Regions from separate parts of the Yersinia alsatica genome, predicted to be linked through region 1. Evidence: predicted binding sites of a transcription regulator. Region 1 holds the regulator's gene; each other region holds the start of a gene.

Region 1 (8,309 bases):
GCAAGACAAATTGCATCCAACAGTGTGGTTTTACCGGCGCCAGTGGGGCCAGTGATCGCGAATAATCCGTTGCTGGCAAACGGCTCAGCGGTGAAATCTATCTTCCACTCGCCTTGCAGAGAGTTAATGTTTTTCAGACGCAGGCTTAAAATTCTCATATAGATTGCTCCTCTGCGGCATCTTTGCCTTGCGTTACGTCTTCAATAACTTGATGAAACATTTGGCGCATACGCTGTTGGCGCGGCTCGGCTAAATCGGCCTCCAGTGCCAGTCTGCGCTCAAATACATCAGACACACTCAGCTCATTGAGGGTCTCTTTTTCTTGCCGGTCTATTCCGATATTGCGTTGCTCTTTACTGCGGCGTAATAACACCACTTCAACTGGGAGTTCCGCAGTTAGTGCTTGAATTCGTCTTTGGATATCAGTGAGATAGTCTTGAGTGGCAACCTCGATATCCAACCATACCGGTAAACCTTGGTGGTCAGCGAATTTAGCCAACTGTTGCTCTATCTGCGGTAAATCACCTTTGACTAGCTGCATTGGCTGAAATTGTGGAATAAACAGTGGGGTAACTGACGACAATGTTTGTTGCGTAAATTCCACCAGATAGACGCTTTTCTCCTTGCTTAACTCATCAAAACTCAAGGCGATTGGCGAGCCGCTGTAACGAATATGTTCAGTTTTGGCCACTTGCTGAGCACGATGGATATGACCCAAAGCAATATAATCCGCAGGAGGGAAAGCTTGCGCCGGGAAAGCATCCAATGTGCCGATATAAATATCGCGAACCGAGTCACTGGTCGTCACACCAACAGTAGTCAGGTGCCCGGTGGCGATAATCGGTAAGGGTAAATTTAGCTCGGAACGCCGTTCAACAGCTCGCTGATATAGCGCCTGATAGTGAGCCGCGATTGCTTCTTGCAATGCCAGTTGCTTTTGCCCGCCAGATTCACCTGCCTGACTGGTCACTAAATCACGGGGTCGTAGAAAAGGAATGGCGCACAGCAGTGCTGCGGGCTGGTGCTGGCGGTCTTTCAGAATAATGATTTGCTGATCCAGATGGCTGCTGGCACAGGAAATTACAGTGGTATTTAGATAGGAAAGCAAACCCCGTGATTCATTCAGTGTTGAGACTGAATCGTGGTTCCCCCCCAGCACCACCAACTGGCAGCCAGTGGGTTGGAGCTCGACCACAAAACGATTATAAAGCTCGCGGGCATAACTGGGAGGCGAGCCAGTATCAAATATGTCACCGGCAACGATTAGCGCATCCACCTGATTATCTTCAATTTGCTCAATAAGCCAATGCAAAAAAGCCTGATGTTCAGCAGCACGGCTTTTGGTGAAGAAATGTTGGCCTAAATGCCAGTCAGAGGTGTGAATAATGCGCATAAAACTCCCGCTATGGCAGGTTATCTTTCATAGAATGGCGCTGATTATAAACGCTGTTTGCGGGATGTCGCGGCTAAAAAGAAGCTATGGGAGAAATCTCCGAGAAGCTTCGCAAATTTGAGTGCTGTATTTTGCAATTAACATGAAATTTATCACTATGCTTATTGCTTATGATAGCGTGATGTTTTTCATAAAAATGTCACAAAACTGACGCATAATGGCTCGCGACATAACATAGTGACCACTAACTTACTGGCAGGGTTGATGATGGCAAGACGCATACTTGTGGTGGAAGATGAAGCACCAATCCGTGAGATGGTGTGCTTTGTGTTGGAACAGAATGGTTACCAACCGTTAGAAGCCGAAGATTATGACAGCGCGGTAACGCGTTTGTCGGAGCCTTTCCCTGATTTAGTGCTGTTGGACTGGATGTTGCCCGGTGGCTCAGGTATTCAGTTTATTAAGCATATGAAACGCGAAGCGCTGACTCGAGATATTCCAGTAATGATGTTGACTGCCCGTGGTGAAGAAGAAGACCGAGTGCGTGGTTTGGAAGTGGGTGCCGATGATTATATTACCAAGCCTTTTTCGCCAAAAGAGCTGGTGGCGCGCATTAAAGCGGTTATGCGCCGGATCTCACCAATGGCTGTAGAGGAAGTGATTGAAATGCAAGGATTGAGCCTTGACCCTTCCTCGCACCGGGTGATGGCCAATGAACAGGCGCTTGATATGGGGCCAACCGAATTTAAACTGCTGCACTTCTTTATGACCCATCCTGAGCGGGTATACAGCCGTGAGCAGTTGCTTAATTATGTCTGGGGCACTAACGTTTATGTAGAAGATCGCACGGTTGACGTGCATATTCGTCGGTTACGTAAGGCGCTTGAAGTTAATGGTCATGACAGAATGGTACAAACCGTCCGGGGAACTGGATATCGTTTCTCAACGCGCTACTGAGTTTTCAGTGCCGGAGAATTCGTTGTGTTAGAACGTTTATCGTGGAAAACGCTGGCTCTAGAGCTGGCTCTTTTTTGTCTGCCTGCATTATTGTTAGGTGCCTTTATCGGCTACCTTCCTTGGCTATTACTGGTTTCAGTAGTAGCGGCACTGGTCTGGAATTTCTATAACCAACTCAAATTATCTCACTGGCTGTGGTTAGACCGCAGCATGACTCCCCCCGCCGGGCGCTGGAGCTGGGAGCCTTTATTTTACGGCTTATACCAGATGCAGTTGCGAAATCGTCGGCGTCGGCGGGAATTAGCCTTGCTTATCAAACGTTTCCGCAGTGGTGCAGAATCATTACCTGATGCGGTGGTGATTACCACCATTGACGGCAATATTTTCTGGTGTAATGGATTGGCCCAGCAACTGTTGGGGTTCCGTTGGCCGGAAGATAATGGTCAGCATATTCTCAACTTATTGCGCTACCCGGAATTTAGCCAATATCTGCAACAACAAGAGTTTTCTCGCCCCCTGACCCTGCAATTGAATAATGGTTATTACGTTGAGTTCCGTGTGATGCCTTATTCTGAAGGGCAATTACTTATGGTCGCCCGAGATGTTACCCAAATGCGCCAGTTGGAAGGTGCTCGCCGTAACTTTTTTGCTAATGTCAGCCATGAACTGCGTACCCCACTGACAGTGTTGCAGGGGTATCTGGAAATGATGCATGACCAAGAGTTGGCTGGCCCATTACGTGAAAAAGCCTTAGGGACGATGCAGGAACAAACCAAGCGGATGGATGGGTTGGTAAAACAACTATTGACGCTATCACGAATTGAAGCCGCACCTAATGTGGATCTAAATGAGCAGGTGGATATTCCCCGCATGCTGAAGATGCTACAGCATGAGGTTCAGGCATTGAGTAATGGGCGTCATGAGATTACGTTTCGAATTAATGAGCAACTGAAGGTCTTCGGCAATGAAGACCAATTGCGCAGTGCGGTTTCTAACTTGGTCTATAACGCAGTCAACCACACACCTGAAGGGACTAAAATTGAGGTGTGTTGGCAGCAAACGCCGCAGGGTGCACAGTTTCAGGTTAGTGATAATGGGCCGGGTATTGGTCCTGAGCATGTTCCGCGCCTTACTGAACGCTTCTATCGGGTGGATAAAGCACGTTCAAGGCAGACTGGCGGCAGTGGGTTAGGGTTGGCCATTGTGAAGCATGCATTGAGCCACCACGATGCCCGTCTGGATGTGATGAGTGAAATCGGTTTGGGGACGCGATTTATTTTTACCTTGCCGAATCGGTTGATTGTTCCGACGGTTTTAACCGAGAATGCAGTCAAATCCTAAGACGGCACGGATACTAAATTGATGAGATGGGGAAAACTGGCGCTATTGAATGCTATGCTGTGGTTTAGCTATGGCGTTTTAGCGCAACCGACGGCGCTAGCGCCTGTGGCGAGCGGGCTGCCATCATCGTCGATTTCTGCCAGTCATACATTATCCGGTAATCTTTCCAGTGTCGGCTCTGACACTTTGGCCAATCTGATGTCTTTGTGGGCCGAAGATTTCAATCATCATTACCCCGGCGTTAATTTGCAAATACAGGCGGCGGGTTCCTCTACGGCTCCTGCGGCATTGGCTGCGGGGGCCGCCCAACTTGGCCCGATGAGTCGGTCAATGAAAGCGGCTGAAATTAATGCATTTACCCAGCGTTATGGTTATCCCCCCCTTGCCATACCTGTTGCCGTTGATGCATTAGTGGTGTTTGTTCATCGAGACAACCCATTGAATAAAATAACGTTGCCTCAGCTTGATGCTATTTTCTCGCAGAATCGCCGCTGTGGGGAGCCTCATCGCATTGTTCGTTTTGGTGAGTTGGGATTGGGGGGACGCTGGACGGATCGTTCACTGCAACGCTATAGCCGAAATTCAGCCTCGGGAACCTATGGTTTCTTCAAGCACCGAGTATTGTGTGATGGTGATTTTGTTAATAATGTCAATGAATTGCCCGGTTCTGCATCCGTTGTGCAAGCCGTGGCTGGTTCATTAAATGGCATTGGCTATGCCAGCATTGGTTTTCGTAACAGTGGGGTTAAACCGCTGGCATTGGCGGTGAATGGTCAGGATTTTGTGATGCCAACCGCTGAAAACGTCAAAGACGGTAACTATCCGTTGGCGCGTTATTTGTACATCTATATTAATAAAGCGCCGGGCCAACCGCTGGAACCTTTAACCGCAGCCTTTCTTGAGCGTGTTTTATCACCCGAAGGGCAACAACGGGTCACTCACGATGGTTATTTGCCATTGCCCCCCGAGGTGCTTAGCCATACCCGAAAAGAGCTAGGTTTTGCTGATTAAAATGTTAATGGGTGGCTATAAATGATACAAATCATATGGCGTGTATTTCTCTAAATCTGGCATGATTGACTGGTTTGAAAAGATTGTCTGGATGAAGACTCTGCTTTTGTGATCCTGACTTGCCTTTCTCCGCTATAAACGGTCTACTTACCGCCGTTGTTGGCCTATTCCACCTGCAAATAACTTCAAAAACACTGCATACTGACGAAATAGATTGCTTATTAACCGCCGGAGTTTGCGTTTATCAGAGCTTTATATCGTTTCGATCACATCGGAAAGGCCACAACGTAGAACTTTTTCTTTTGGTCATTTAACTAGGCAACACACACCACTATGAGTCATCGTTTATCGTCTAAAGATATTATGGCATTAGGTTTTATGACCTTTGCCTTATTCGTTGGAGCTGGCAACATCATCTTCCCACCGATGGTTGGTTTACAATCGGGTGAACATGTTTGGTGGGCTGCTTTGGGCTTCCTGATTACTGCGGTTGGATTACCGGTGATTACCGTTATCGCACTGGCTCGTGTGGGCGGCGGTATCGATGCCCTGAGTACGCCAATTGGCCGTGGTGCGGGTCTGGTTCTGGCTACCGTCTGTTATCTGGCTGTCGGACCCCTGTTTGCGATCCCGCGTACCGCCACTGTTTCCTTCGAAGTGGGTATTGCACCTTTGACCGGTGATGGCCCGCTGCCGCTGTTTATCTATAGCGTGGTTTACTTCGCGCTAGTTATTGGAATTTCGCTGTATCCGGGGCGTTTACTGGATACCGTCGGGCATATTTTGGCCCCGCTGAAAATTTTGGCGCTGGCTATTTTGGGTATTGCCGCCTTGATTTGGCCTGCTGGCCCGTTGATTCCGGCAACTGATGCTTACCAACAAGTGCCATTTTCCTCAGGTTTCGTTAATGGCTATTTGACCATGGATACCTTAGGTGCTCTGGTCTTCGGGATAGTTATCGTCAATGCCGCGCGTTCACGTGGTGTTGTATCCCCGAGGCTGTTGACGCGCTATACCATCTGGGCGGGCTTAATTGCCGGTGTGGGTTTGACACTGGTTTACCTGAGCTTGTTTAAGTTGGGTTCTGGCAGTGGCAGCCTGACACCTGATGCCCAAAACGGTGCCGTGGTATTGCATACTTATGTTCAGCATACTTTCGGTGGCTTGGGGAGCGTGTTCCTGGCAGCGCTGATTTTCATCGCCTGTATGGTCACTGCGGTTGGCCTGACTTGCGCCTGTGCTGAATTCTTTGCTCAATACCTGCCATTGTCATACCGGACGCTGGTCTTTATCCTCGGTATCTTCTCAATGATGGTATCGAATCTGGGGCTGAGTCATCTGATTCAGATCTCTATCCCAGTGCTGACGGCGATTTATCCACCTTGTATTGTGCTGGTACTGATGAGTTTCACCTTGCGTTGGTGGCATCACGCCTCACGTATTGTGGCGCCAGTCATGTTGGTCAGCTTGCTGTTTGGTATTCTGGATGCGGTAAAAGCGTCCACATTCGCGCATTTCCTGCCGGAGTGGACCCAGCATCTACCATTGGCTGAACAAGGTCTGGCATGGTTATCGCCTTCACTGCTGGTATTCGTCGTCGTAGGGTTGTACGATCGGCTCTGCTGTCGCCAGGAAGTTGCTGCCAAGCAATAACTGCACAGTCATAGGATATTTTTAGCCACGGCTCATCCCCGTGGCTTTTTGCTGAAAAAAGACGGGACAATGTTCATGGAATTACCAGTCAAAAATAAGCTGAAACGCGGCCTGACGACACGCCATATCCGTTTTATGGCATTAGGGTCTGCAATAGGTACCGGCTTATTCTATGGTTCGGCTGATGCAATAAGAATGGCTGGGCCCAGTGTATTATTGGCATATCTTATTGGTGGCGTGGTGGCATTCATCATCATGCGTGCCTTGGGCGAAATGTCAGTCAATAATCCGCAAGCCAGCTCTTTCTCTCGTTATGCACAAGATTACCTTGGGCCAATGGCGGGTTATATCACCGGTTGGACCTATTGTTTTGAGATCCTGATAGTCGCTATTGCCGATGTGACTGCCTTCGGTATCTATATGGGGGTCTGGTTTCCAGATGTACCTCATTGGGTATGGGTATTGAGTGTCGTCCTTATTATTGGCGCTATCAATATGATGAGTGTCAAAGTATTCGGCGAACTGGAATTTTGGTTCTCATTCTTTAAAGTTGCCACCATCATCATCATGATTCTGGCCGGTGTTGGCATCATTATTTGGGGTATTGGCAACGGCGGGCAGCCGACCGGTATTCATAATCTATGGACCAATGGCGGCTTCTTTAGTAACGGTTTTGTTGGCATGATCCTGTCATTGCAACTGGTGATGTTTGCCTATGGCGGTATTGAAATTATCGGTATTACTGCCGGTGAAGCCGAAAACCCGAAAAAATCCATTCCCAAAGCGATCAACTCCGTGCCGTGGCGTATTCTGGTGTTTTATGTCGGTACACTGTTTGTCATCATGTCTATTTATCCGTGGAACCAAGTCGGCACGAACGGCAGCCCATTTGTTCTGACCTTCCAGCACATGGGAATTACCGTGGCGGCGGGTATCCTGAACTTTGTGGTTATCACCGCTTCGTTATCTGCCATTAACAGTGATGTGTTCGGTGTTGGGCGCATGCTGAATGGGATGGCTGAACAAGGCCATGCACCAAAAGTCTTTGCGGCCATCTCCAAGCGCGGCGTACCGTGGGTCACGGTGTTGGTCATGATGTTTGCCATGTTAATTGCGGTCTACCTCAATTACATCATGCCAGAGAATGTGTTCTTGGTTATTGCCTCGCTGGCGACCTTTGCTACTGTCTGGGTGTGGATTATGATCCTGTTCTCCCAGATTGGCTTCCGTCGTTCGCTGAGTAAAGATCAAATTAAGGCACTGGATTTCCCGCTGCGCGGCGGCACTTTTACCTCAGTGCTGGCAATCATTTTCCTGGTATTTATTATCGGCCTGATTGGTTGGTTCCCAACCACCCGCATTTCACTGTATGTCGGGTTGGTGTGGATTGCAGTGTTGCTGGTGGGCTATTACTTCAAAGTCAGTCATCAGAAGAAACAAGCAATCGCCGTGAAAGAAGCTGAGTAAGACTAAATTAAACTCAATTTAAAGCCGGGAGATTTCCCGGCTTTTTCTTATCTCCGCCACCTTGAAGTTCACTGAGTCTCTAGTTTTTGTCTCTCTGATATCCTAATCAATCTCTCTCCGCCCCCGGCCTCATCCCTGATATTTATGCCGACAGATGATGGGCTGCATCCAATAACATGGCACTGTTTATATCGATTAATTATTTTACGGGTGAATGTGTCGCGGCGCTAATGTCTGCACCAGATAGCCTTAACAGGAATGGTTTTGGTTAAAGCAGGAGAGTTTTATGCTTAGTGGTTGGCATTTACCGGTTACGCCTTTTGTTCGTCAGCAAGGCGACGCATTACACATTACTTTATGGTTGCAGGGTGACAATTTGCCCGAGCAGGTTTTCTTACGCTGTGAGCCAGATAACGAAGAGTGGCTGCTTAGCATGAAGGGGCAGCAACGTGATGGCTTTTGGTGTTATCGCGCGAAACTAGCTTTA
Region 2 (8,309 bases), 660 kb from region 1:
TACCAATTGTGATGAATCGTGGAACTCAACGCACTCTGGATCTGAGGTTTGCAGATAATAACACCCTAAGTTCTTTCACCGTCAACGAGGGTAAGCCTTAACTTAAGTAGAAGTTAACCACCCACTTAATGATGAAACCACTAAGACTGAGGCTACATCTCTACTTTCTCAGATTTCATCTCAGACAATAACCATAGTGAAAAATCCCGCATAGCCACTGTTTCTGTGCGGGATTGCAGACGAGTTAACCAATATCCGCCCAAGTTAATCGCCGTGCTAAAAGGTTGGATAATACGTTCGCTTAGTAACAGGTGTGCAAACATCGACGGTGGAGCCAGCGCAATACCTATCTCTGCTTGTGCCGCTTCCAGCATACTTACCGACGAGTCGAACATCATTATTTGCTGGGAGGGTGAAGGCACACATCCTCCAGCAGCAGCAAACCATGCCGACCATTCATCACGCCGATAAGAACGCAGTAAGGTAAATTTTTGCAGGTCATTAGGGTGGCGTAAACTCCCCGCCAATGTAGGAGCACACAGTGGAGCCAGTGGCGCATCGCACAAAAATTGCGACTCGGTATCATGCCAAGCTCCATTGCCATAACGAATAGCGTAATCCAGCCCTTCAGCCACGACATCAACACGATTGTTGTGCGTTGAAAGTAAAATATCGACATGTGGATAGCGCTGTTGAAAACTCTTCATACGCGACAATAGATAGCCGGTTGCAAAGGTTCCAACAACACCAACTCTGACTTTTTCGCGCATCACCCCAGCGGAAAAACGGTCGAGTGTGTCTGCGATACGATCAAAGGAATCATTAAGAATTGGTAGCAGATTTTCGCCTTCGGTTGTTAACACTAATCCACGAGAAATCCGAATAAAGAGCCGACAATTAAGGCGTTGTTCCAGCGCTTTGACCTGCTGGCTTATGGCTGCATGGGTAACATTTAATTCGATAGCAGCCTTAGTAAAACTTAACTGTCGGGCGGCGGCTTCGAAGGCACGAAGTGAATTTAAGGGAATATAACTGCGTACCATAGATTTATCTGTTAGTTTTTCTATTATTAAGTATCAAATATAATCGATTGTTATCCATAGTCAATCATCGCAGAATCGGCAGCGCAAAAGGAGCCACACTGCTTATCGCTTATTATAATTTATGGAAGATATCCCCATGTTAAAAAAGTCTATTATCAATACTTTGGTCTTTACCGCTATCGCAGCTTCCCCACTTTATACCTCGGCACAAACCATACTGACGGAACAGCAGGTTGCGGCTATCGTCAATAAAACTCTTAAGCCATTGATCGAACAACAGGAAATTCCCGGTATGGCCGTCGCCGTATTTTATGACGGCAAGCCGCAATTTTTTAACTATGGTGTAGCGGATATAAAAGCCGGTATTCCGGTGACTGAAAATACGCTGTTTGAACTGGGCTCGGTCAGTAAGACCTTTACCGGAATAGCTGGGGAATATGCCGCGCAAACCGGCATCATGAATCTTAATGATCCAGTGACTAAATACGCACCTGAGCTAACAGGACGTCAGTGGCAAGGTGTGAAAATGCTGCATCTGGCGACCTACACTGCAGGTGGGCTTCCTCTGCAGCTGCCTGATTCGGTTACAGACCAAAAATCACTGTGGCAATATTATCAGCAGTGGCAGCCAGAGTGGGCGCCTGGTGTAATGCGAAATTACTCTAATGCCAGCATTGGTTTATTCGGGGCGTTAGCGGTGAAAAATAGCCCATTAACCTTCGAAAACTACATGAAAGAGTCTGTGTTCCAGCCATTAAAACTGACACATACTTTTATCACTGTCCCTGAATCTATGCAGTCAAACTATGCTTGGGGATATAAGGATGGTCAGCCGGTACGCGTAACCTTGGGCATGCTGGGTGAGGAAGCCTATGGGGTAAAATCCACCACGAAAGATATGGTGAGATTTATGCAGGCCAATATGGAGCCAAACAATCTATCGGTCGAAAACGATAAGTTAAAGAAAGCGATAGTCGCAGCTCAATCTCGCTATTTTCAGGCTGGAGACTTGTTCCAAGGATTGGGTTGGGAAATGTATAACTGGCCTATCAATCCACAAACAGTCATTGCCGACAGTGGCAATGATATCGCCTTGAAACCACGTAAAGCCGAGGAATTGCTGCCACCACAGCTGGCAACACCGGCATCCTGGGTGCATAAAACTGGCGCGACCAATGGCTTTGGCGCCTATATCGTCTTCATCCCAGAGGAGAAGATCGGCATAGTGATGTTAGCTAACAAAAACTACCCGAATCCTGTCCGCGTGCAGGCAGCCTATAATATTCTTCAGGCACTGCGTTAAGGGTCATTCCGCACTGATTTCTTTATTGCCTCTTGCTCGGATATACCGGGCGAAGAGGCTTTATTGCACCATCGCAGTGGTTTTAGCGGGCTAATTTCATTGTGCCTGCTTCGCGGCCAATGCCTGCGCACAAGCCCAGGCCGAGCTCCAGGCCCATTGGAAGTTATAGCCACCTAACCAGCCAGTAACATCAACAACTTCGCCAATAAAGTACAATCCCGGCACTTTTTGGGCCTCCATTGTCTTAGAGGAGAGCTCTTGAGTGTCTACACCACCGATAGTGACTTCAGCGGTGCGATAACCTTCAGTTCCATTGGGCTGTACACGCCACTGCTGCAAGTTCGCCACTAACGTGGCTTGCTGCGGAGCATTTAATTGCTTTAGGGTCACATCTGGTAGCTGCTCCAGAGTCTGGAGACACTCTACTAACCGCTTCGGCAGCAGTTGAGCCAAGGTATTTTTCAATGTCTGATTCGGATGCGCCTGCCGCTCATTGTTCAAAAATGCATCTAAATCGGCATCAGGAAGTAAGTTAATGCTCACATACTCGCCAGCCTGCCAGTAGCTTGAAAGTTGCAAAATTGCCGGGCCAGAAAGTCCACGATGAGTGAATAAAATACTTTCCCGGAAACTGGTACCATTCTCTGCCGTGACCACTGCGGGCACTGAAACACCGGAGAGAGTTTGCAGATGCTCCAATAAAGGTTTGTGCAAGGTAAAAGGCACCAAAGCCGCGCGGGTCGGCAACACTTTCAAGCCAAACTGTTCGGCCAGCTTATAGCCGAATGGCGATGCGCCCAAACCAGGCATAGACAGCCCACCAGAAGCCACAACAAGTGAGTTAGCGCTCACTTTCATATCGTTGATATGGAGCAGGAAGCCACTCTCGTTTTTCTCGACCGACAGAACATCACTGCGCAGTCGAATGGTCACTTGCCCCAATTCACACTCTTTCAGCAGCAACTCAACCACTTGTTGTGCCGAGTCGTCGCAAAATAGCTGCCCTAATGTTTTTTCATGCCAGGCGATACCATAGCGATTCATCAGGTCGATAAAATCCCATTGGGTATAACGCGCCAAAGCAGATTTACAGAAATGAGGGTTTTGTGAAAGATAGGCGGCGGGTTCTACAAACATATTAGTAAAATTACAGCGGCCACCGCCAGACATCAGAATCTTGCGCCCAGCTTTTTTACCGTTATCCACTAATAGCACCCGGCATCCTGCTTGCCCGGCCTGAGCCGCACAGAATAGCCCCGCGGCACCTGCACCTATCACTACCACATCAAACTGTTCCACACTGAGCCTCATTGAGTCAGAAAATCATTGCTGCAAAATCGTCCGCTTTTAGTCGGTTTGCGTATTATTGAGTTCATTCGACCGACAAATTTGCGGCGAGAGATTGTAAGTCGCCCACCGACAGGAAGCCATAGTAAGAAAATGTCTCATACGGTAAAACTAAGTAACCTGCTGATATAACATGCATATGTTGTGCAAAAGGACGATCTAGTCCGCGGTCATGTCAAAAAAAGGTCATATTTTCCTTTTCCCCACCCCCCATTGTCACTGATAATGCGCCGCGTTCATGTCCACAAACTGGCGTAACGCTTATGCTACATCTTTTCGCTGGCCTGGATTTCCATACCGGCCTAATGTTAGTTCTTGCTTTGTTGTTCGTGCTGTTTTACGAAGCCATCAATGGTTTTCATGATACAGCCAATGCGGTCGCGACCGTAATTTATACCCGTGCCATGCGTTCCCAGGTGGCTGTCGTGATGGCAGGGGTGTTTAACTTCCTCGGCGTGATGCTGGGCGGTTTGAGCGTGGCGTATGCCATTGTTCACCTATTGCCTACTGATCTGCTGTTAAACGTCAGTTCGGCACATGGGTTGGCCATGGTCTTCTCTATGCTGCTGGCCGCGATTATCTGGAATTTGGGCACTTGGTATTTTGGTATCCCAGCGTCCAGTTCACATACGCTGATTGGTGCAATCATCGGTATTGGTTTAACCAATGCATTAATGACCAGTACATCTGTAGTAGATGCGCTGAACGTTCCTAAGATGATTCAAATCTTCCTGTCATTAATCCTGTCCCCGATTGTGGGTCTGGTTATTGCTGGGTTGATGGTGTTCCTGCTACGTCGTTACTGGAACGGAACCAAGAAGCAGCAACGTATTCACCTGACTCCCGCTGAACGTGAAAAGAAAGACGGTAAACGTAAACCGCCATTCTGGACCCGTACTGCACTGATCTTATCGGCTATTGGCGTGAGTTTCTCTCACGGCGCTAACGATGGTCAGAAAGGGATTGGCTTGATCATGCTGGTATTAATCGGTGTGGCTCCGGCTGGGTTTGTCGTGAATATGAGTGCTACCGGCTATGATATTGCCCGCACCCGCGATGCAGTGACTCATCTGCAACAATATTATCAGCAGCATATTGAGGCCTTACCTCATGCTGTCGCGCTGAAGCCATTGGTACCGACACCAGAAACATTGCCGAATACACCAGCACAGTTCCACTGTGATAGCTCACGCGCCATGATAGCCATTGACCAAGCACAAACACTGCTGGCTAATCTGCAAAGCTATGACGACCTGACGGTTGACCAACGCAGCCATATGCGTCGCTTGCTGATGTGTGTCGCCGAAACCGCAGGAATTGTGGCTAAACTGCCAGAAACCAGTGCTCAAGACCGTCGTTTCCTCAACAATCTACGCACAGATTTGTTGGAAACAGTGGAATATGCACCAACCTGGATTATCGTTGCCGTCGCTCTGGCCCTCTCTTTGGGTACCATGGTTGGCTGGAAACGTGTTGCAGTGACCATCGGTGAGAAAATCGGTAAGAAAGGCATGACCTATGCCCAAGGGGTTTCTGCCCAGATGACTGCTGCGGTCTCGATTGGTATTGCCAGTTACACCGGTATGCCAGTGTCGACAACCCAAGTGCTCTCTTCCGCTGTTGCCGGTACCATGTTGGTTGATGGTGGTGGTGTACAGAGTAAGACGGTGAAGAACATTATGTTGGCGTGGGTGTTAACCTTGCCAATCTCTATTCTTCTCTCCGGCGGGTTGTATTGGATTGCATTGAAGTTTATCTAAATCCAGCGAATGTATTACTGTCATAGTGCGCCTTAGCGCGAAACTGTGATGATACTGAACGGTAATAGCACCGTGCAGTAATGGTAAATAAAAGGCGGCCTTATTAGGTCGCCTTTTTAAATACTGTTATGCCAAGATTTCATACTAATACCACAACATTAGTCCCACCAGACTGACCACGACCAAACCACAAAGTGCACTGGTCAGTATAAATTGCCCACGTAATCTCTCACAGCGGCGGATAAACTCCGGATCATGGTGATCAAGATAGCGTTGAGCAAAGATATAACCGACTAATCTAATCTGTTTGCTCGGCTGGCCATGGGAGGTAAAAAATCCACCGCCATCAACATATTGATACAGCAACGGGTCGCAACCACGCAATACCACCAACAAAGCACGTAGTGATGAATAATAACGTGCCATATTAATCACACATACCACACACAGAGCCCAAAAAAGCGCGACGGTACTGATCATAATCATCCTCCCAGCGATATCACACGCATTAGGTCAGTGACCTGAACCTGCTACGCCATCGCTCACTCTAGCCGATATAAACACCCCCAGGGCCTCAAAAGCCACCCCCTATCGTTCGCTTTTTGACTGTGGTTCGATGCATTTTCGCACGACACACGATCCGAACGTGTAGGACTCCCTTAATGAGTGTAGGAAATGAAATGAAAAATAGCCTGATAATCGCTAAATTAAGCCAATTTTGGCCTTTGTTAAGTATCGATTAGTATTAACTTATATCGAATTTTTCTGGCTAGAGAATACAATTAGTCCGCACAAACCTTGCCTAAATATTAATCTTTCTTAACTAAATTATCTGAATTTCACCTCTGATATTCGTAAGCTACATTTGCATCACAAATATGAAATTCCGTCCCTCAGGATGCTTTTTCGGCGCTATACTTGACGTAATGATCTGCTTTAAATTCAATCAATATAGCAATGTGCCAAGGTAATCAGCGGTAGAATTTAGTCACCGCTTGGTGTAAAAAGACATACGCCTACTTTAGTGATCATCATCAAAACAGTGTGTTGTGATCCGTGAAACACTTCAGTTAAGGGTCATAATGCTACTATGTAGATATCGCGTTAGCACCCGTTCAACAGGTTGAATGTTTGCTTACCCATTAATTAACATTATGGAAGGAGTTTACTTATGGCTTACAAACACATTCTGATTGCGGTTGACCTATCTCCGGAAAGTAAGGTGTTGGTGGAAAAAGCGGTCTCCATGGCCAAACCGTACAATGCCAAAGTTTCCCTGATCCATGTTGATGTTAACTACTCAGATCTCTATACCGGTCTGATCGACGTTAATCTTGGCGATATGCAAAAACGCATTTCTGAAGAAACTCACCATGCATTGACCGAACTTTCGCAAAATGCAGGCTATCCGATCGAGCAAACCCTGAGTGGTAGTGGCGATTTGGGTCAGGTATTGGTTGATGCAATTAAGAAATATGATATGGACTTGGTATTATGCGGTCATCATCAGGATTTCTGGAGCAAGTTGATGTCTTCAGCACGCCAACTGATCAATACCGTCCATGTTGATATGCTCATCGTGCCACTGCGCGATGATGAAAATGGTGAAGACGATTAAGCATCAATAACGTCATCCCCCTCGCGCCCGCCTTTTGCGGGCGTTTTTTTTTGCATGTTTTAGAGTAAAGCCCCGCCCACCGCAGCTAACCACTCATTGATAACCCTGCTAAGTTTTTTGTCAAAATCCCTTGCTGTGTGAATATAAACCAATGATATAGTCAAGGATGCACAACATCGTCTCCTCACAGTTTTAATAATAATAATTCGTCAGGAGAGTCTTAATTGGTACAAGGAATTATTAGTGATGAATGGTTTAACCTCTCTGGAGTCGTTTTTAGAATCTTTACAACAACGTGATGCCAACCAACCAGAATATCTCCAAGCCGTCCGTGAAGTATTTACGTCACTTTGGCCCTTTCTGGAGCAAAACCCGCATTACCGTGAACAAAGCCTGCTGGAGCGTTTAGTCGAGCCAGAGCGCGTCATTCAATTCCGTGTGGCCTGGACTGATGATCAAGGTAAAGTTCAGGTTAACCGTGCTTGGCGTGTTCAATTTAACTCGGCGATCGGCCCTTATAAGGGCGGGATGCGTTTCCACCCTTCAGTAAACTTATCAATTCTTAAGTTCCTGGGTTTTGAACAGACATTCAAAAATGCCCTGACCACATTGCCAATGGGTGGCGGCAAAGGCGGCTCTGATTTTAATCCGAAAGGAAAAAGCCAGGCTGAAGTGATGCGTTTTTGCCAGGCACTGATGACCGAACTTTTCCGTCATCTTGGCCCAGATACTGATGTTCCTGCGGGTGATATTGGTGTTGGCGGCCGTGAAGTGGCCTTTATGTCCGGTATGATGAAGAAATTGTCCAATAACACCGCCTGTGTTTTCACTGGCAAAGGGCTTTCTTTCGGCGGCAGTTTGATTCGCCCAGAAGCAACCGGTTACGGTTTGGTTTATTTCACTGATGCCATGCTAAAACGTCATGGTTTAGGTTTTGAAGGTAGAAAAGTCTCTGTTTCCGGTGCCGGTAACGTTGCTCAATATACTATCGAAAAAGCCATGGAACTGGGTGCTCGCGTGATTACGGCTTCCGACTCAGGCGGTACCGTGGTGGATGAGGCCGGTTTCACACCAGAAAAATTAGCTCATCTGGCTGAGATTAAAAACAAACGTTATGGTCGCATTGAAGATTATGCCCGTGAACGTAATCTGGTCTATTTAGCTGATCAACAGCCGTGGAGCGTGCCGGTTGATATCGCTTTACCTTGTGCAACCCAGAACGAGCTGGATTTACCTGC
Region 3 (8,309 bases), 1.9 Mb from region 1:
TGCCGGTGTATTGTGTGAACTGACCAATGATGATGGCAGCATGGCACATGCGCCAGAAGTGATTGAGTTCGCCAAATTGCATGATATGCCAGTCGTGACAATTGATGACTTAGCTGAGTATCTTCAGTCCCAAGCCAAAAAAGCCAGCTGATTTCTGATGGCGATATCTGCTGATATTGCCAGCCGATAAAGTGGTTTACAGGCCGGGTTGCCACTATTCTCTTGAATAGGTCGCCGCCCGGTTATTTTCCATCACTAAAGCCTCTTCAACGTATTTTCCCTCCTATTTTATCCATTCAAATTTATTGAATATCTTCATCATTGTTATCCGGCTGTGTAATGAAAAAAAAGCGCGTAATCTACTGCTTATGGTTTAACGCCACCCTTTTTATTAACAGTAAGGATTTTTTATGAACACCTCTCGTATGCCTGCACTGTTTCTCGGCCACGGTAGCCCGATGAACGTGCTGGAAGAAAACAGTTATACTCAGGCATGGCGTGCGCTGGGTGAGTCATTACCACGCCCTAAGGCGATTTTGGCGATCTCTGCCCACTGGTATACTCCTGGAACCGCAGTAACCGCTATGGAGAAACCGCGGACTATTCACGACTTTGGTGGGTTCCCACAGGCACTGTTTGATACCGAGTATCCGGCACCGGGTTCCCCGGCACTGGCGGCGCAAATTCAGCAATTGCTGGCACCGATTGCCGTGCGAGCCGACACCAGCGAATGGGGATTGGACCACGGGAGCTGGGGGGTATTGATTAAGATGTATCCTGAGGCTGATATTCCTGTTGTGCAACTGAGTATCGATGGCACGCAACCGGCAGAATATCACTATGAATTAGGCCGTAAACTGGCGGTGCTACGTGAGCAGGGCGTGATGATTGTCGCCAGCGGTAACGTGGTACACAACTTGCGTATGGTCAGATGGCAAGGGGAAAGTAGCCCGTATCCATGGGCAGAGTCCTTCAACCAATTTGTACGATATAACCTGAGTTATCAAGGTGATAATCACCCATTGGTCAACTTTATGCAGCATGAAGGGGCTGAGCTATCTAATCCGTCACCCGAGCATTATTTGCCACTGTTATATGTTTTGGGGAGCTGGGATGGTAAAGAGCCGATTTCTATTCCGACAGATGGGATTGAGATGGGGTCGTTGAGTATGTTGTCGGTACAAGTCGGCTAAATACCCTGCGCCCTTGACGTTATAGCGTTGTTAGCTACGCTCTTTCACCCGAATCCCTGACTTGAGTCAGCTCAGCGGGATTCACTCTCTTGCTGCCTAGCTATCGGTCCCCTCGAGTGCTACGTTGAGCTATTGGGGCAGTAATCCCACCAGTCACCGAACAATAAAAGCAACGTGCTAGAAATGTTAAGGGAAAGCCGAAGCTTTCCCTTACTTTAATGGCGTGCTTTTACCCTAAAATGATATGGGGGTAAAAACGCGATAGATCTTGGGTGATCAGTTCGCGATCTTCACGCAAACCAATACCACAGGGTTGATCGTTAACCAGCCAACTGCCAATCAAGGTATAGCTGTCGCCAAACTTAGGCAATGGATGGAATTGCTGAACAATCATGCCTTCCTCGCCGTATGGCCCATCAACCCGTGCCACTTCTTTGCCGTTTTCTACTATCTGAATATTGGCACCTTCCCGCGAGAATAGCGGCTTGGTGACATAATGATCCATCGCAGGATGGTCATCTTCAGCAAAATAAGCAGGCAACAGATTAGGGTGATTAGGGAACATTTCCCACAGCAAAGGGAGCAACGCTTTATTGGATATAATGCTCTTCCATGCCGGTTCCAGCCAACGTACGCCGGCATCTTCCAACTTTGTGGAGAACATTTCGCGGAACATAAACTCCCACGGATAAAGCTTGAACAAATTACTGATAACCTGATTATCCAGGTCGGTAAATTGCCCTTTTTCTCCTAAGCCGATCTCTTCCATAAACATGAATTCAGTCGGCAGACCGGCTTCCAGTGCGCAATCTTGCAGATATTGCACGGTGCCGCGATCTTCTTCACTGTCCTGACAGCAGGCTAGATGCAGCAGACTAAAACCATGGTTATCACGCAAGTCAGCAAAACGCTCAATCAGCTTTTCTTGCATGCTGTTGTACTGGTCAGAATCCTGACTTAAATTGCCTGCGTTGATCTGGTCTTCCAACCATAACCATTGGAAAAAGGCGGCTTCATACAATGAGGTTGGGGTATCCGCATTGTTTTCCAGTAATTTTGCTGGGTTCACACCGTCATAGGCCAGATCAAGCCGGGAATAGAGCGATGGCTGGTTGGTTCGCCACGAGCTGCGGACAAAATCCCAGCAATGCTTAGGAATGCGGAATTTTGCCATCAGTTGGTCGCTATTGACCACTTTCTCAACCACCTGCAGGCACATTTGATGCAATTCTGCGGTGGTATCTTCCAGCTCTTCAATTTGTGCCAGAGTGAATTCGTAATAGGCATCTTCACACCAGTACGGCTCGCCATACATGGTGTGGAAACGGAAACCGAATTCGGTGGCTTTTTCGCGCCAGTCCGGGCGTTCGCTAATCGCTAAACGTTTCATTAATCAGACCTTAGCCACCCATGCTGCGCGTGCTGGTTTTAGATGATGTTGCTGCACTGCGTTGCATAGAAGATTGCTTAGCTACTGACTCACCAAAACCACCACGGGTGATGGTATTTGTCACGGCAGGCTTCGGTGCCATGGCGGTTCTCGGTACCGTCATGGTGCGGCCAGTGGTCGCTGAACCAAAGTTTTTACCGGTCGCATCGACAAACTTGCCATTGGCTGGGCTATTTGGGGCTTTAGAGGTGAATAATGGCTGGCTTGCTCCGCCGCCCATCATCCGGCCCATCATATAACCGGCCATTAATGGCATCCACATACTGCCACTTTGCTGTGGTGCTGCTGCTGCTGTGGTTTCAGAAGAAGATGACGATGTAGGCACCATGCCCGCTTGAGCTGGAGCCTGAGTACATTGTGACTCACCAAATTCAGCAACACAGTCTTCACGAGTCGCATATTTAGGCGCTGTTTTAGCCGCTTCCTGCAACGCGGTATTGTAAGCGGTGGTGCATTCCGCGCTCTTTGATGGATTTGCTTGAGAGCAATCGTCAGCATTTTGGTACAAAGAGACGGTTTCATCGGTTTTTTCGCAGCCAGCCAGCATAAATACGGCACTGACGGCTAAAGCTACTGGCGCAAGGCGGTAACTGCGCCAGGATTTACGGAAAGTCTCTTGATTGATGTTTTGAGTCCGTTTCATCATTATTTGTCTCATTTCCGGGCGTTCAATGCCCATTCCCAGTAAGTGCCCTAAGAATAGGGGAAATGTGTATGAAATTAAAGCGTGAGGGACAGTGAGGAGGAGACTTTACAAAGTTATACGAAAAGCTGGGGGTTACCGCGCTTTTTTCATTGCTGAAAAATGCTGGGTAGCAGCATGATGGAATCGGGGAAAATAAGTCGGGCGCAGCTTTTTGAGACTGCGCCCGGAGAGTTTAAATCACTAAAAATTAGTTACGGAATGGATTACCGTTACGTGTCGCTGCGGTAGTCGGCTGACTCACTGTAGTGGCACGTGGTGCTGACTGAGTGCCAGTACCATCAGCATAAGCATTCTGGTTAGCATTATCCGGCGCCAGGCTGGTGGCTGAAGTTGGGACTGGTTTATCCAGTACACCATTCAGCGCCATTAGGTCGTTCATGTTCAGCGTACCCAATGCAGATTTGATATTTAACTGATTAATCAAATAGGTATAACGCGCATTGGCGAGTTGCTGCTTCGACTGATACAAGTTAGTTGTTGCAGTCAACACATCCAGAATAGTACGAGTCCCCACTTGGTAACCGGCTTCCATTGCATCCAATGAGCTTTGGTTAGAAATGACGACCTGCTCATAAGCCTTAATACTGCTGATTGAGGCTGAGATGTTATTGAATGAGGAACGTACGGTTTGCACCACACTACGGTGGGCACTTTCTAGCTGCTCACTGGCCCCAACAAAATTATACTGTGCTTGTTTTACCGCAGAATTGGTCGCCCCACCGCTGTACAACGGTAAGCTCAGTTGCACGCCAATTTTGTTCTGACCCGCATCATTGTTCACCTGTTGAGTGCTTGGTGTACCACCGCTGTAACGGGTATTGGTGATTGAAGATGATGCAGTCAAATCGATAGTTGGCATATAACCAGTTTCTGCTGATTTAATCTGCTCACGCGCCAAATCTTGGCTCAAACGGGCAGAAAGCAACGAAAGGTTACGTTTTTCAGCATCTTTCAACAGGTTATTGACGGCTTGCGGGCGTTCAGTTTTCAAACGGTCCACATTCAGTGATGCCAGCTCAGGGTAATAAACACCGGTAATCTGGCGCAGATTTTCCAGCGCATTATCCAGGTTATTACGGGCAGTTACTTCATCCGCTAATACTGTATCGTAGCTGGCACGGGCGTTCTGTACGTCAGTGATGGCGACTAAACCCACATTGAAGCGCTGGGTTGTTTGGTCTAACTGGCGATAGACAGACTGCTTCTGTGCTTCAGTATAAGACAGAGTATCAATGGCGTTCAGGACGGCAAAATAAGCTGTTGCTGTGTCCAGAATCAGTTGTTGTTCACTGGTCTGGAACGTAACGTCCTGAATACCTGCGGCTTTTTCTTGTAAGGTCAGCGCACGCCATTTGGACATGTCGAAAATAGTTTGGGTCAGTTGCAGTGAGCCTGACGTCGCATTGCTATCAGGGCTATCAGAAGCATCGCGGAAACCATTGGTATGGGTGTAACCTGCGCCTAAACCAAGCTGTGGTAACAGCGGGCTGCGAGCTTCATTAATCTTTTCATATGCAGCATCGCGGTCAGCCGCTGATTTGCGTAAATCCGGGTTACTATCCCTGGCTTGCTTATAAACTTGCAGCAAGTTCTCTGCCTGGCTCATGGTACTGAAACCAGCCAGACTCAGCCCGATAAGAAGGGGGAGCAGTTTCTTCATTTGCAGTCCTTGTTGTGCAGCAGTTGTGCGGCAATATTACTATGGTAGCTGTCGATAGACGAATTGTTGCCGATTCTATCAGAGTCTGCCAATGGGATAAGGTGGCTGATTGTGCCATCTCGCCTAAATTTACTTAAATCTATCACAAACCTAAATGAGTATTCAGACAACTAATCTGTCTCGCGCTATGTTTATCAAATAATCTATTATCAAACTATCGCTTATCAAGCCACCGCGATAAAACCGCCAATCTCAGCTCGCAAACTCATTTCTATCTACTAGCCGATTTTTATCAACTAATGATGCCTGTTATTTTAAAATCTTGTAGCCTGCGTTAAGTCTGTCAGGATATGGCGTGAAGTCCATGACGTGGTGATACTTTTAATAAAAAAGCATGACTAATAAAAGTATGATTGCACCGTTATCGGCCTTGTATGATGTCATTTAGGTGTCATCAAAAATCACAATTCAGGCTAGATACTTAAGTAAGGAGAGCATCCAATGACATCAGCACCATCTTCAGCAAAGCCCTCACCGGTGACCTTCGACAAGAATGATGTGGAAATTATTGCACGTGAAACACTGTACCGTGGCTTTTTTTCACTGAATTTGTACCGGTTTCGCCATCGTCTGTTTAATGGCGAAATGAGTGGGGAGGTTAAACGCGAAATTTTTGAGCGCGGTCATGCTGCAGTGTTATTAGCTTATGACCCGGTGCGAGATGAAGTCGTGCTGATAGAACAGTTGCGGATTGCCGCCATTGACAGCAGCCCATCACCTTGGTTATTAGAGATGATAGCCGGGATGATTGAAGACGGCGAAAGTGTCGAAGACGTGGCGCGTCGTGAGGCTGAGGAAGAGGCGGGAATTCATATTGGCCGCTGTAAGCCGGTGCTCAGTTATCTGGCCAGTCCTGGTGGGACCAGTGAGCGTTTATCCATTATGGTGGGTGAAGTCGATGCAACTACCGCGAGTGGTATTCATGGGCTGGCGGATGAAAATGAAGATATTCGGGTTCATGTTGTCAGCCGCGAGCAGGCTTGTCGTTGGGTTGAAGAAGGTGCTATTGATAACGCAGCTTCGATCATTGCATTACAATGGTTGGCGTTGCACCATCAGTCCCTGAGAGAAGAATGGCAGTCGTAAAAAAAGCGAGCATAATAATGGTTAAGCGCTACACCCCTGATTTTCCTGAAATGATGCGAGTATGCGAAACTAATTTCGCGCAATTGCGTCGTTTGATACCGCGCGTCGATGAAGTGGGTGAAAGCGTGGCTTATCAGGTTAATGGCGCCAGTTATCAACTGACAATTATTGAATCGACCCGCTACACTTCTGTCGTTGAGATAGTTCAGACTGAACCCGCTGTCAGTCACTGGAGCCTGCCTTCTATGGTGGTGCGGCTCTATCATGATGCGCAGGTCGCGGAAGTGTGTGCCAGTCAGCAGATCTCCCGCTTCAAAGCAAGTTATGATTATCCGAATAAAAAGTTGCATCAGCGGGACGAAAAGCATCAAATTAACCAGTTTCTTGCTGACTGGTTGCGCTATTGTTTGGCGCATGGAGCAGTGGCAGTTCCGGTTTGTTAGACAGACTTATAGCCTGACCGACAGAGGGTAAAGATACCTGATAAATCTGGTTGGGAAGGGTGCAAAAACAAGGACACCATTTGGAAAGCCTGTTTAAACTGCCTATGGCAAGTGGGGCCAAGGCCAGAATTTTACAAATAACAGATACCCACCTCTTTGCGGGGGAACATGAGACCTTGCTGGGTGTAAACACATCCCGCAGCTATCGCGCTGTGTTGGATGCGATTATTGCTGAACAGCGCCCATTTGATCTCATTGTTGCGACCGGTGATTTGGCTCAGGATCATTCTGTTGCTGCTTATCAGAATTTTGCTAAGGGCATCTCACGCTTGCCTGCACCTTGTGTATGGCTCCCCGGTAATCATGATTTTCAACCCGCTATGGTTGATGCCTTGGCGGATGCGAGTATTGCGCCTTCAAAGCATGTTCTGGTCGGTGAGCATTGGCAAATTCTGCTATTAGACAGCCAAGTTTTTGGTGTTCCTTACGGTGAACTGAGTGACTATCAGTTGGAGTGGATGGAGCGTTGTCTGGTGGCACATCCAGAACGCTATACCTTGGTATTATTGCACCATCATCCAATGCCGTCTGGTTGTACCTGGCTCGATCAGCACAGCCTGCGTAATGCCCATATGCTCGCGGCGGTGCTGACGCGCTATCCGCGAGTTACCACTTTGCTGTGCGGCCATATTCATCAGGACTTGGATCTCGATTGGTATGGTAAGCGCTTGCTCGCCAGCCCTTCTACTTGTGTGCAGTTCAAACCACACTGTACTAATTTTACGCTTGATACTGTGGCCCCGGGATGGCGCTATCTCGATTTACTGCCTGATGGAATACTTGAAACTGAGGTTCGTCGGTTAGCCAGTGATGAGTTCTGCCCGGACATGGACTCGGATGGTTATTGATGAGTACGCTTCTATATATTCACGGCTTTAATAGCTCCCCCCGCTCAGCGAAAGCCACCACGTTTAAAAGCTGGTTGCAGGAGCACCATCCTCACATTGAGATGCTGACCCCACAATTACCGCCTTATCCGGCGGAGGCAGCAGAAATGCTGGAGAGCATTGTGATGGATAAAGCCGGGCAATCCATTGGTATTGTTGGCTCCTCCCTTGGCGGTTATTTTGCCACCTGGCTTTCCCAGCGTTTTAGTATTCCTGCGGTGGTTGTTAACCCGGCAGTGCGTCCATTTGAGCTGCTCAACGATTATCTGGGCGAGAATGAGAACCCCTACACCGGGCAACAATATGTGTTAGAGTCTCGACATATTTATGATCTGAAAGCCATGCAGATTGAAAAGCTGGCATCACCGGATTTACTCTGGTTATTGCAGCAAACCGGGGATGAGATCCTCGACTACCGTCAAGCGGTTGCCTATTACACCCCTTGTCGGCAAACAGTAGAATCAGGTGGGAATCACGCCTTTGTTGGCTTTGATCATTATTTCTCCCCGATTGTGACTTTTTTAGGGCTAGCAACCGCTTGATATCTGGTGGTTTAAGCTCCACCCAAACAGTGGGTATTGTACCGCAGGCCATGATGGTCTGTCGGGCATGTCTAGCCTTCCAACCATTAGCCGAATATTAATCAAACCATGACTGAATCCAGCTATAACGCTGATGCCATTGAAGTACTCAGCGGTTTAGAACCAGTGCGTCGTCGTCCGGGAATGTACACGGATACCACGCGACCAAACCACCTTGGTCAA
Region 4 (8,309 bases), 470 kb from region 1:
TATTATTTGGCCTATATAGACTTATATTCACTCATCCCGCCCAGTGTGAAACAATTAAATAAGACCTTGGTATTATGGCAATCAATGGAGGGTGAAATATAAACGGATGTAAAACTAACGGATAAGGAGAATAAAAGTGGGGTTAATACCTGAGGAAGGATGTTAATAAAGCGGCCCCAATCAAGCATAAATGCTCAACCTGATTGGGGAAGTCGTTATTTTTCAGTCTTACTCGAAAGCAGTTTCTCTAAATCATCACCACCAAGGTGGCGGAAATCTTGCCCTTTGACGAAGTAGAAAATGAATTCACAAATATTCTGGCAGCGATCCCCAATACGTTCAATTGAGCGAGCGCAGAACAGTGCCGTCAATACGCTGGGTATGGTGCGCGGATCTTCCATCATATAAGTCATCAACTGGCGCACTATGCCTTCATATTCTTGGTCAACTTTCCTATCTTCACGATAAATCCGGATGGCTTCATCTAAATCCATACGGGCAAAAGCATCCAGAACATCATGCAGCATCTGTACAGTATGACGGCCCAAAGACTCCAGACTGACCAATAAAGGTTGGTGCTGATGGGAGAACTTTTCCAGCGCTGTGCGGCAAATTTTATCCGCCACATCACCAATGCGTTCTAATTCAGAAATGGTCTTGATGATAGCCATCACCAAACGCAAGTCGCTAGCTGTTGGCTGACGTTTGGCAATGATGCGCACACAAGCTTCATCAATGGCCACTTCCATCATATTGACCTTTTTATCGCCAGCAATAACCTGCTTCGCTAATTCACCGTCCTGATTATGCATTGCGGTGATCGCGTCAGATAATTGTTGTTCCACCAGCCCGCCCATGGTTAACACTTGGGTGCGGATATGCTCGAGTTCGGCATTGAACTGGCCGGAAATATGTTTATTAAGATTCAGGTTATCCATGATACTTCCCGTACGTATAAGTAGGCGAAATGAATGTGATCGGCTCCAAAGCCATCAACCATAGCGACCAGTAATATAATCTTCCGTCTGTTTTTGCTGTGGGGCGGTAAACAGGGTGTCTGTATCACTGAATTCAATTAGCTCGCCCAGATACATAAATGCTGTGTGATCTGAACAGCGGGCTGCCTGCTGCATGTTGTGCGTAACAATCACCACGGTATAGTCAGATTTCAGCTCGCTGATCAGCTCTTCAATGCGACCGGTAGAGATTGGGTCAAGCGCTGAGCAAGGTTCATCAAGCAACAATACGTCCGGGCGAATAGCGATACCGCGGGCAATGCACAAACGCTGTTGTTGCCCACCGGACAAGCTGTAACCACTCTGGTGCAGCTTATCTTTAGTTTCATTCCACAGTGCAGCTTTGGTCAGAGCCCATTGCACGCGCTCATCCATATCGGTGCGCGACAAGTTCTCGAACAGTTTCACACCAAAAGCAATGTTATCGTAAATTGACATCGGGAACGGCGTTGGCTTTTGGAAAACCATGCCAACTTTTGCCCGCAACAACGCGATATCTTGTTTATCGGTCAGGATATTCTGCCCATCCAATAAAATATCGCCTTCAGCACGTTGATCCGGATACAGCTGGTACATTTTGTTAAAGGTGCGCAGCAGCGTCGATTTACCGCAACCTGATGGCCCGATGAATGCCGTGACCTGGTTTTTGGCAATATCCAGCGAGATGTTCTTCAGCGCATGGAATTTGCCGTAGTAGAAGTTCAGATCGCGAACCTGAATTTTGCTGTTGTTGATGTCAGTAGCCATACTCATCAAGACTTCTCTCTTTTAGCCAATGCCGCCGGAGCAGCATTTTGGAATTTATTGGCGAATCGGTATTTTCATGACTTATTGCTGATTTTCTCTCAGCCAATCAATGCTTTTTCTTCGCGAAAACAACCCGAGCCAGAATATTCAGTAACAGTACGCACAGGGTAATCAGCAGCACCCCTGCCCATGCCAGTTGTTGCCATTCGACAAACGGGCTCATGGCAAACTTAAATATGGTGACCGGTAAGTTGGCGATAGGCCGGCTCAGGTCGGTACTCCAGAACTGATTGGAAAGCGAGGTGAACAGCAATGGTGCTGTTTCGCCCGCAATACGCGCCACCGCCAGCAAAATGCCGGTCAGAATGCCGGAGATTGAGGCTTTCAAAGTAATCGCCGATATCATGCGCCACTTTGGTGTCCCTAATGCATAAGCTGCTTCTCGCAAGCTATCGGGCACCAGTTTCAGCATATTCTCGGTGGTACGAATAACAATCGGCACCTGTAACAGCGCCAGAGCAATCACCCCTGCCCAACCGGAGAAGTGCTCCATCTTGGCCACGACAATGGTGTACACAAACAGGCCGACCACGATGGAGGGCGCGGATAACAAAATATCGTTGATAAAGCGGGTGATTTCCGCCAGCCAGGATTTACGACCATATTCGGCCAGATAAATCCCTGCCATGATACCCAGTGGGGTACCAATGACTGTCGCCCACAGAATTAACAGGCCACTCCCGGCAATGGCATTGGCTAACCCCCCACCCGCGGTATTCGGTGGCGGCGTCATCTCGGTAAACAGTGCCAAAGACATGCCGTCGATACCTTTGGTCACTGTAGAGAATAAAATCCACACTAACCAAAACAAGCCAAATGCCATGGTTGCCATTGAAAGTATTAAGGCAATCCGGTTCTTTTGACGCCGCCAAGCCTGCTTTTTACGGCGGGTTTCTAACAGCGTCGCATCACTTCGCATATCCATCGTTGCCATCTTAGCGCCCCTCTTTCTTAGCCAGACGCAGAATCATGAGCTTAGATAAAGCCAGTACAATAAAGGTAATGACGAACAAGATCAGACCCAACTCCATCAACGCGGCGGTATGCAAGCCGGACTCGGCTTCAGCAAATTCATTCGCCAGCGCGGAAGTAATACTGTTGCCCGGCATAAACAGCGAGAAGCTGTCGAGCTGGTAGGTATTACCGATAATAAAGGTCACCGCCATGGTTTCACCCAATGCACGACCCAGCCCCAACATCACGCCACCAATAACACCATTTTTGGTATAAGGCAGCACAATGCGCCAGATAACTTCCCAAGTGGTGCAGCCAATACCGTAAGCCGACTCTTTCATCATCACTGGGGTTTGTTCAAACACATCGCGCATCACTGCCGCAATGTAAGGAATAATCATGATGGCTAAGATGACACCGGCCGCCAGAATACCAATACCGAATGCGGGGCCTGAGAACAGCACACCAATAATGGGGATACCGGACATCACGTTACCGACAGGCTCTTGAAAATAACGGGCAAAGAGGGGAGCGAATACAAACAAACCCCACATACCGTAAACAATACTTGGGATTGCCGCCAGTAACTCAATAGCCACACCCAGTGGGCGTTTTAACCAGTTTGGTGCTAACTCAGTCAGGAACAGGGCAATACCAAAACTGACGGGAACCGCAATGAGCAAGGCAATAACAGAGGTCACAATTGTGCCGTAAATTGGCACCAATGCACCGAACTGCTCAGCCGGAGGATCCCACTCTTTGGTCCACAGGAAAGCAAAACCAAACTTTTCGATACTTGGCCAGGAAGCCACAATCAATGAAACGATTATGCCGCCCAACATAAATAGGGTAATCAGCGCTGCCAGCTTAACCAGCGCACTGAAAATGATGTCACCGTATTTACTCGGTGCTTTGATCGTCGGCTTATAAGCAGCCATAGACTCTCTTCTCATCGGGGTATTATTTCCCTCCCCAAATAGGGAGGGAGCAATTGATTAAACCAATCTTGTATAAATCACTTATTGGAGCAAAAGCATCGAACGCAAACTGTATTCAATCAGAACAGTGGCTTACCGCTGCTGTCTTTAATCTGAGTTTTCCAGGCTGCACGTACTTGCTCTACCACTTCATCTGGCAATGTTGCGTAATCCAGTGCGTTAGCTTGTTTAGCGCCGTTTTTATAGGCCCAATCAAAGAACTTCAGCACTTCAGTGCCGCTAGCAGGATTTTTCTGCTCTTTGTGCATCAAAATGAATGTTGTTGATGTAATTGGCCATACATCATCACCTTTTTGATTGGTCAAATCTTGAGCGAATGTTTTGCTCCAGTCTACACCTTTTGCCGCAGAGCTAAAGCTGTGCTCAGTCGGGCTCACTGGTTTCCCATCAGCAGAAATCAGTTTGGTGTAAGCCAGATTATTCTGTTTGGCATAGGCATATTCTACGTAGCCAATAGCACCTGGCAGACGTTGAACGAATGCGGCAATACCATCGTTACCTTTACCGCCCAAACCTGTTGGCCAGTTAACAGTAGAGCCCGCGCCCACTTTTTCTTTCCAGTCTGCATTCACTTTAGCCAGGTAGCTGGTGAACACGAATGAAGTACCGGAACCATCAGCACGACGTACGACAGCAATATTTTGATCAGGTAGTTTAACGCCCGGATTCAGCTTCACAATCGCCGGGTCATTCCACTTTTTCACATTGCCCAGGTAGATATCACCCAGTGTTTTACCATCTAATGTTAGCTCACCGGACTTAATGCCAGGGATATTCACGGCTAGCACCACACCGCCAATCACTGTTGGGAATTGGAACAAACCTTCAGCAGCCAATTTGTCGTCTGCTAATGGCGCATCAGAAGCACCGAAATCAACAGTATTGGCAATGATTTGTTTCACGCCACCTGAAGAACCGATCCCCTGATAGTTAACTTTGTTACCTGTTTCTTTCTGATAAGAATCTGCCCACTTGGCATACACCGGCGCGGGGAATGTCGCACCTGCACCTGTCAGGCTTGCAGCAGCGAACGCGGACACAGTGGTCATAGATAAAGTCGCTGCCACAATGCTGGCTACGGTGGTACGCATCAGTTTCATAATCCCTCCTAATGGGATATTAGAATTAACTCTAAATTGTTTTCATCAGATTAAGTATGGTGCAGGAGGGAAAATAGGACAGTTTAATGACAGAAAAATGTACGTAATGTTACAGTTATATGACAAGGAATTGGGGCAACCATAAAAACATTAATTATCAAAAAGTTAGTCGTTATTTTTTATCTTTAATTCATGAATAAGTTCATTTTATCATTTATAAGGCAGCAAAATATCTGACTATTTTCTCATCGAAAATGACAATTTATTACTGAGTGGCGAAAGACAAAAAAGCCGACAAATGCCGGCTTTTATTTATGGGATACTGGTTATGCGTTATTCAACCGTTACCGATTTCGCCAGGTTGCGTGGTTTATCCACATCAGTACCTTTAATCAGCGCAACATGGTAAGCCAGTAGCTGTAGCGGCACGGTGTAGAAAATTGGCGCAATAATCTCTTCAACATGAGGCAATGGCACAATCTTAACCCCTTCGCTGTTGGTAAAACCGGCATCTGCATCAGCAAACACATACAGCAAGCCACCGCGAGCGCGAACCTCTTCAATGTTGGATTTCAGTTTTTCCAATAATTCATTGTTAGGTGCCACCACGATAACGGGCATATTGGCATCAATCAAAGCTAATGGGCCGTGTTTCAACTCACCGGCAGCGTAAGCTTCAGCATGAATATAAGAAATCTCCTTCAGCTTCAGTGCGCCTTCCATTGCGATCGGGTATTGATCACCGCGACCCAGGAACAATGCATTGTGCTTATCAGAGAAACCTTCGGCTAAGGCTTCAATGGTTTTATCCAGCGACAACATTTGCTCAATATGGACAGGTAAGGATTGCAATGCTTCAACAATTTCTTGTTCCAGCTTCAAGCCGTCCTTAATGCCTTTCAGTAAACCAATACGGCCGACCAACATCAATAATACGGTCAATTGAGTGGTAAAAGCTTTGGTTGAGGCAACGCCAATCTCAGTCCCGGCTTTGGTCATCAGAGCCAAATCTGATTCACGAACCAGTGATGAACCTGCAACGTTACAAATTGCCAGCGAGCCTAAATAGCCCAGCTCTTTCGACAAGCGCAAAGCCGCCAAGGTATCGGCCGTTTCACCCGATTGTGACAACGTGATTAACAGACTATTCGGGCGCACCGCAGGTTTGCGATAACGGAATTCAGAGGCAATTTCAACATCACAAGGCACGCCAGCCAGAGCTTCAAACCAATAACGTGAAACCATACCCGAGTTGTAAGAAGTACCACAGGCTATGATTTGAATATGTTGGACATCAGCCAGCAAAGCATCAGCGTTCGGGCCTAGCTCAGACAAGTCAATTTTTCCGTTATTTAGGCGGCCTTCCAACGTATTTTTAATTGCTGTTGGCTGCTCATAAATCTCTTTTTGCATGTAGTGGCGATAAACACCTTTGTCGCCTGCATCGTACTGCAACTGAGATTCAGTTTCCGGACGCTCAATGGCATTGCCTTGTTTGTCAAAAATACTGACGCTGTGGCGAGTCACTTCAACCACATCACCTTCTTCAAGGAAAATGAAACGGCGGGTAACAGGTAACAGAGCAAGCTGGTCAGAGGCGATAAAGTTTTCACCAATGCCACAACCGATAACCAATGGGCTACCTGAACGAGCGGCAACCAAGCGGCTTGGGTCACGGCTATCCATCACCACAGTGCCGTATGCGCCACGCAGTTGTGGGATAACACGCTTCACCACTTCCAACAAAGAACCGCCTTGTTGCTGTTCCCAATGGACCAGGTGAGCGATAACTTCAGTATCAGTTTCAGAGCTGAAGCTATAGCCACGACTCGCCAGTAACTCACGCAAAGGTTCGTGATTTTCGATAATGCCGTTATGAACCACGGAGATATAATCAGAAACATGCGGGTGAGCATTCGCCTCAGATGGCGCACCATGAGTGGCCCAGCGGGTGTGCGCAATGCCGGTACCACCGTGCAGATCTTGCTTTTCAGCAGCATCCGACAGTTCTTGTACCTTGCCCAACCGACGCAAGCGCGTCAAATGGCCTTCAGCATCAACGACTGCCAAACCAGCAGAGTCATAGCCACGGTATTCCAGACGACGTAAACCTTCGATCAGAATCTCAGCGATATCACGTTGCGCTACTGCGCCAACAATTCCACACATCTGTTTTATTCCTATGTAAGGTTCTTTAAGAACCTTGTCGATGTCAGTGACCTGATTGATCCGGATTTTCCGGGTTCCCCGAGCCTGTAGAGTTGGGGATTATTATGTTTTGTTCTGTATTCTCGGCAGAGATGAATAAGCCAAAAACACAGGGCAAAACATCCCTTCAAAGCATAATAAATCGCATTGAAGAGCTATTTTTTTAATCAATTTATAATCTTAAATATACCCGGTAAAACTCAAGTTACCGCTCGGCGGCGACTGAATAAACCCAAGACGTTGAGACACTCAATATCTTGGGTGACTGATGGCAGCCAACAACCCAGTATCTTGAAAGATGACGGGGATAGATTATTTTTTCTTCACCGGACGTTGCCACCCCTGAATATGAACTTGCTTGATACGGCTGAGTACTAATTCATTTTCGGCGATATCACGTGTCACAGTGGTACCTGCAGCGATAGTGGCGCCATTAGCGACAGTGACGGGAGCAACAAGCTGAGTATCGGACCCGACAAAGACATCATCGCCAATTATAGTTTTAAACTTATTAGCTCCATCATAGTTGCAAGTTATAGTTCCTGCGCCAATATTTACGCCAGAACCAATTTCAGCATCACCTAAATAGGAGAGATGGCCAGCTTTAGATCCTTTGCCCAAGCGGGATTTCTTGATCTCAACAAAGTTACCGACATGTGCACCTTCTGCTAACTCGGCACCCGGGCGCAAGCGGGCAAATGGCCCAACAGTACAGCCAGCATCCAAGCGAGAATCTTCCAACACAGTATAGGGGCTGATTTCTGAATCATCGCCAATCACACAGTTTTTAAGCACGCATCCGGTACCAATACGGACCCGATCGCCTAAAGTCACATGACCTTCAATGATGACATTGGTATCGATAGTGATATCGCGACCATGTGTTAATTCTCCGCGCAAATCAAAACGCGCCGGATCCAGTAACATCACCCCAGCCAATAGCAGCTTCTCTGCTTGCTCGGATTGATATACCCGCTCAAGGGTCGCTAATTGCAGGCGATTATTGACCCCTTCAACTTCACTCAGACGAGTGGGGTGTACCGCAGCAATTTTCTTACCATCAGCATGAGCCAATGCAATAATATCAGTGATATAAAACTCGCCCTGCGCATTGTTGTTATTCAGCAATGATAGCCAGCGCTTTAAATCACGACCAGTCGCCACCAGAATCCCAGTGTTGATTTCATTAATTTCACGCTGTGCATCGCTGGCGTCTTTATGCTCAA

What was found. Region 1 encodes PhoB, which activates phosphate uptake and scavenging genes when phosphate is short. Its sites were predicted from a motif close to CTGTCATAAAACTGNCNNAT; they were not measured.
Region 2: pitA (inorganic phosphate transporter PitA) is a predicted target of PhoB. The motif match lies at 3,866-3,885, and genes of this name have one in related genera.
Region 3: tolC (outer membrane channel protein TolC) is a predicted target of PhoB. The motif match lies at 5,213-5,232, and genes of this name have one in related genera.
Region 4: pstS (phosphate ABC transporter substrate-binding protein PstS) is a predicted target of PhoB. The motif match lies at 4,949-4,968, and genes of this name have one in related genera.

What each region holds. Positions count from the first base shown of each region.
Region 1 covers NZ_CP104006.1:4,401,476-4,409,784, reverse strand. The annotation lists gene N0H69_RS19960 (AAA family ATPase) at 1-158, opposite strand, end outside; gene sbcD (exonuclease subunit SbcD) at 155-1,393, opposite strand; gene phoB (phosphate response regulator transcription factor PhoB) at 1,661-2,350, shown strand; gene phoR (phosphate regulon sensor histidine kinase PhoR) at 2,375-3,691, shown strand; gene N0H69_RS19940 (PstS family phosphate ABC transporter substrate-binding protein) at 3,713-4,702, shown strand; gene brnQ (branched-chain amino acid transport system II carrier protein) at 5,036-6,355, shown strand; gene proY (proline-specific permease ProY) at 6,431-7,822, shown strand; gene malZ (maltodextrin glucosidase) at 8,109-8,309, shown strand, end outside.
Region 2 covers NZ_CP104006.1:160,483-168,791, reverse strand. The annotation lists gene ampR (LysR family transcriptional regulator AmpR) at 153-1,043, opposite strand; gene ampC (class C beta-lactamase) at 1,180-2,346, shown strand; gene N0H69_RS00665 (BaiN/RdsA family NAD(P)/FAD-dependent oxidoreductase) at 2,443-3,645, opposite strand; gene pitA (inorganic phosphate transporter PitA) at 3,957-5,453, shown strand; gene uspB (universal stress protein UspB) at 5,598-5,933, opposite strand; gene uspA (universal stress protein UspA) at 6,625-7,071, shown strand; gene gdhA (NADP-specific glutamate dehydrogenase) at 7,318-8,309, shown strand, end outside.
Region 3 covers NZ_CP104006.1:1,386,300-1,394,608, forward strand. The annotation lists gene ribB (3,4-dihydroxy-2-butanone-4-phosphate synthase) at 1-151, shown strand, start outside; gene ygiD (4,5-DOPA-extradiol-dioxygenase) at 411-1,193, shown strand; gene N0H69_RS06080 (glutathionylspermidine synthase family protein) at 1,423-2,583, opposite strand; gene N0H69_RS06085 (DUF1190 family protein) at 2,594-3,286, opposite strand; gene tolC (outer membrane channel protein TolC) at 3,537-5,009, opposite strand; gene nudF (ADP-ribose diphosphatase) at 5,511-6,155, shown strand; gene N0H69_RS06100 (DUF1249 family protein) at 6,173-6,598, shown strand; gene cpdA (3',5'-cyclic-AMP phosphodiesterase) at 6,679-7,506, shown strand; gene yqiA (esterase YqiA) at 7,506-8,087, shown strand; gene parE (DNA topoisomerase IV subunit B) at 8,196-8,309, shown strand, end outside.
Region 4 covers NZ_CP104006.1:4,871,575-4,879,883, reverse strand. The annotation lists gene phoU (phosphate signaling complex protein PhoU) at 216-938, opposite strand; gene pstB (phosphate ABC transporter ATP-binding protein PstB) at 993-1,769, opposite strand; gene pstA (phosphate ABC transporter permease PstA) at 1,870-2,757, opposite strand; gene pstC (phosphate ABC transporter permease PstC) at 2,759-3,715, opposite strand; gene pstS (phosphate ABC transporter substrate-binding protein PstS) at 3,835-4,875, opposite strand; gene glmS (glutamine--fructose-6-phosphate transaminase (isomerizing)) at 5,209-7,044, opposite strand; gene glmU (bifunctional UDP-N-acetylglucosamine diphosphorylase/glucosamine-1-phosphate N-acetyltransferase GlmU) at 7,396-8,309, opposite strand, start outside.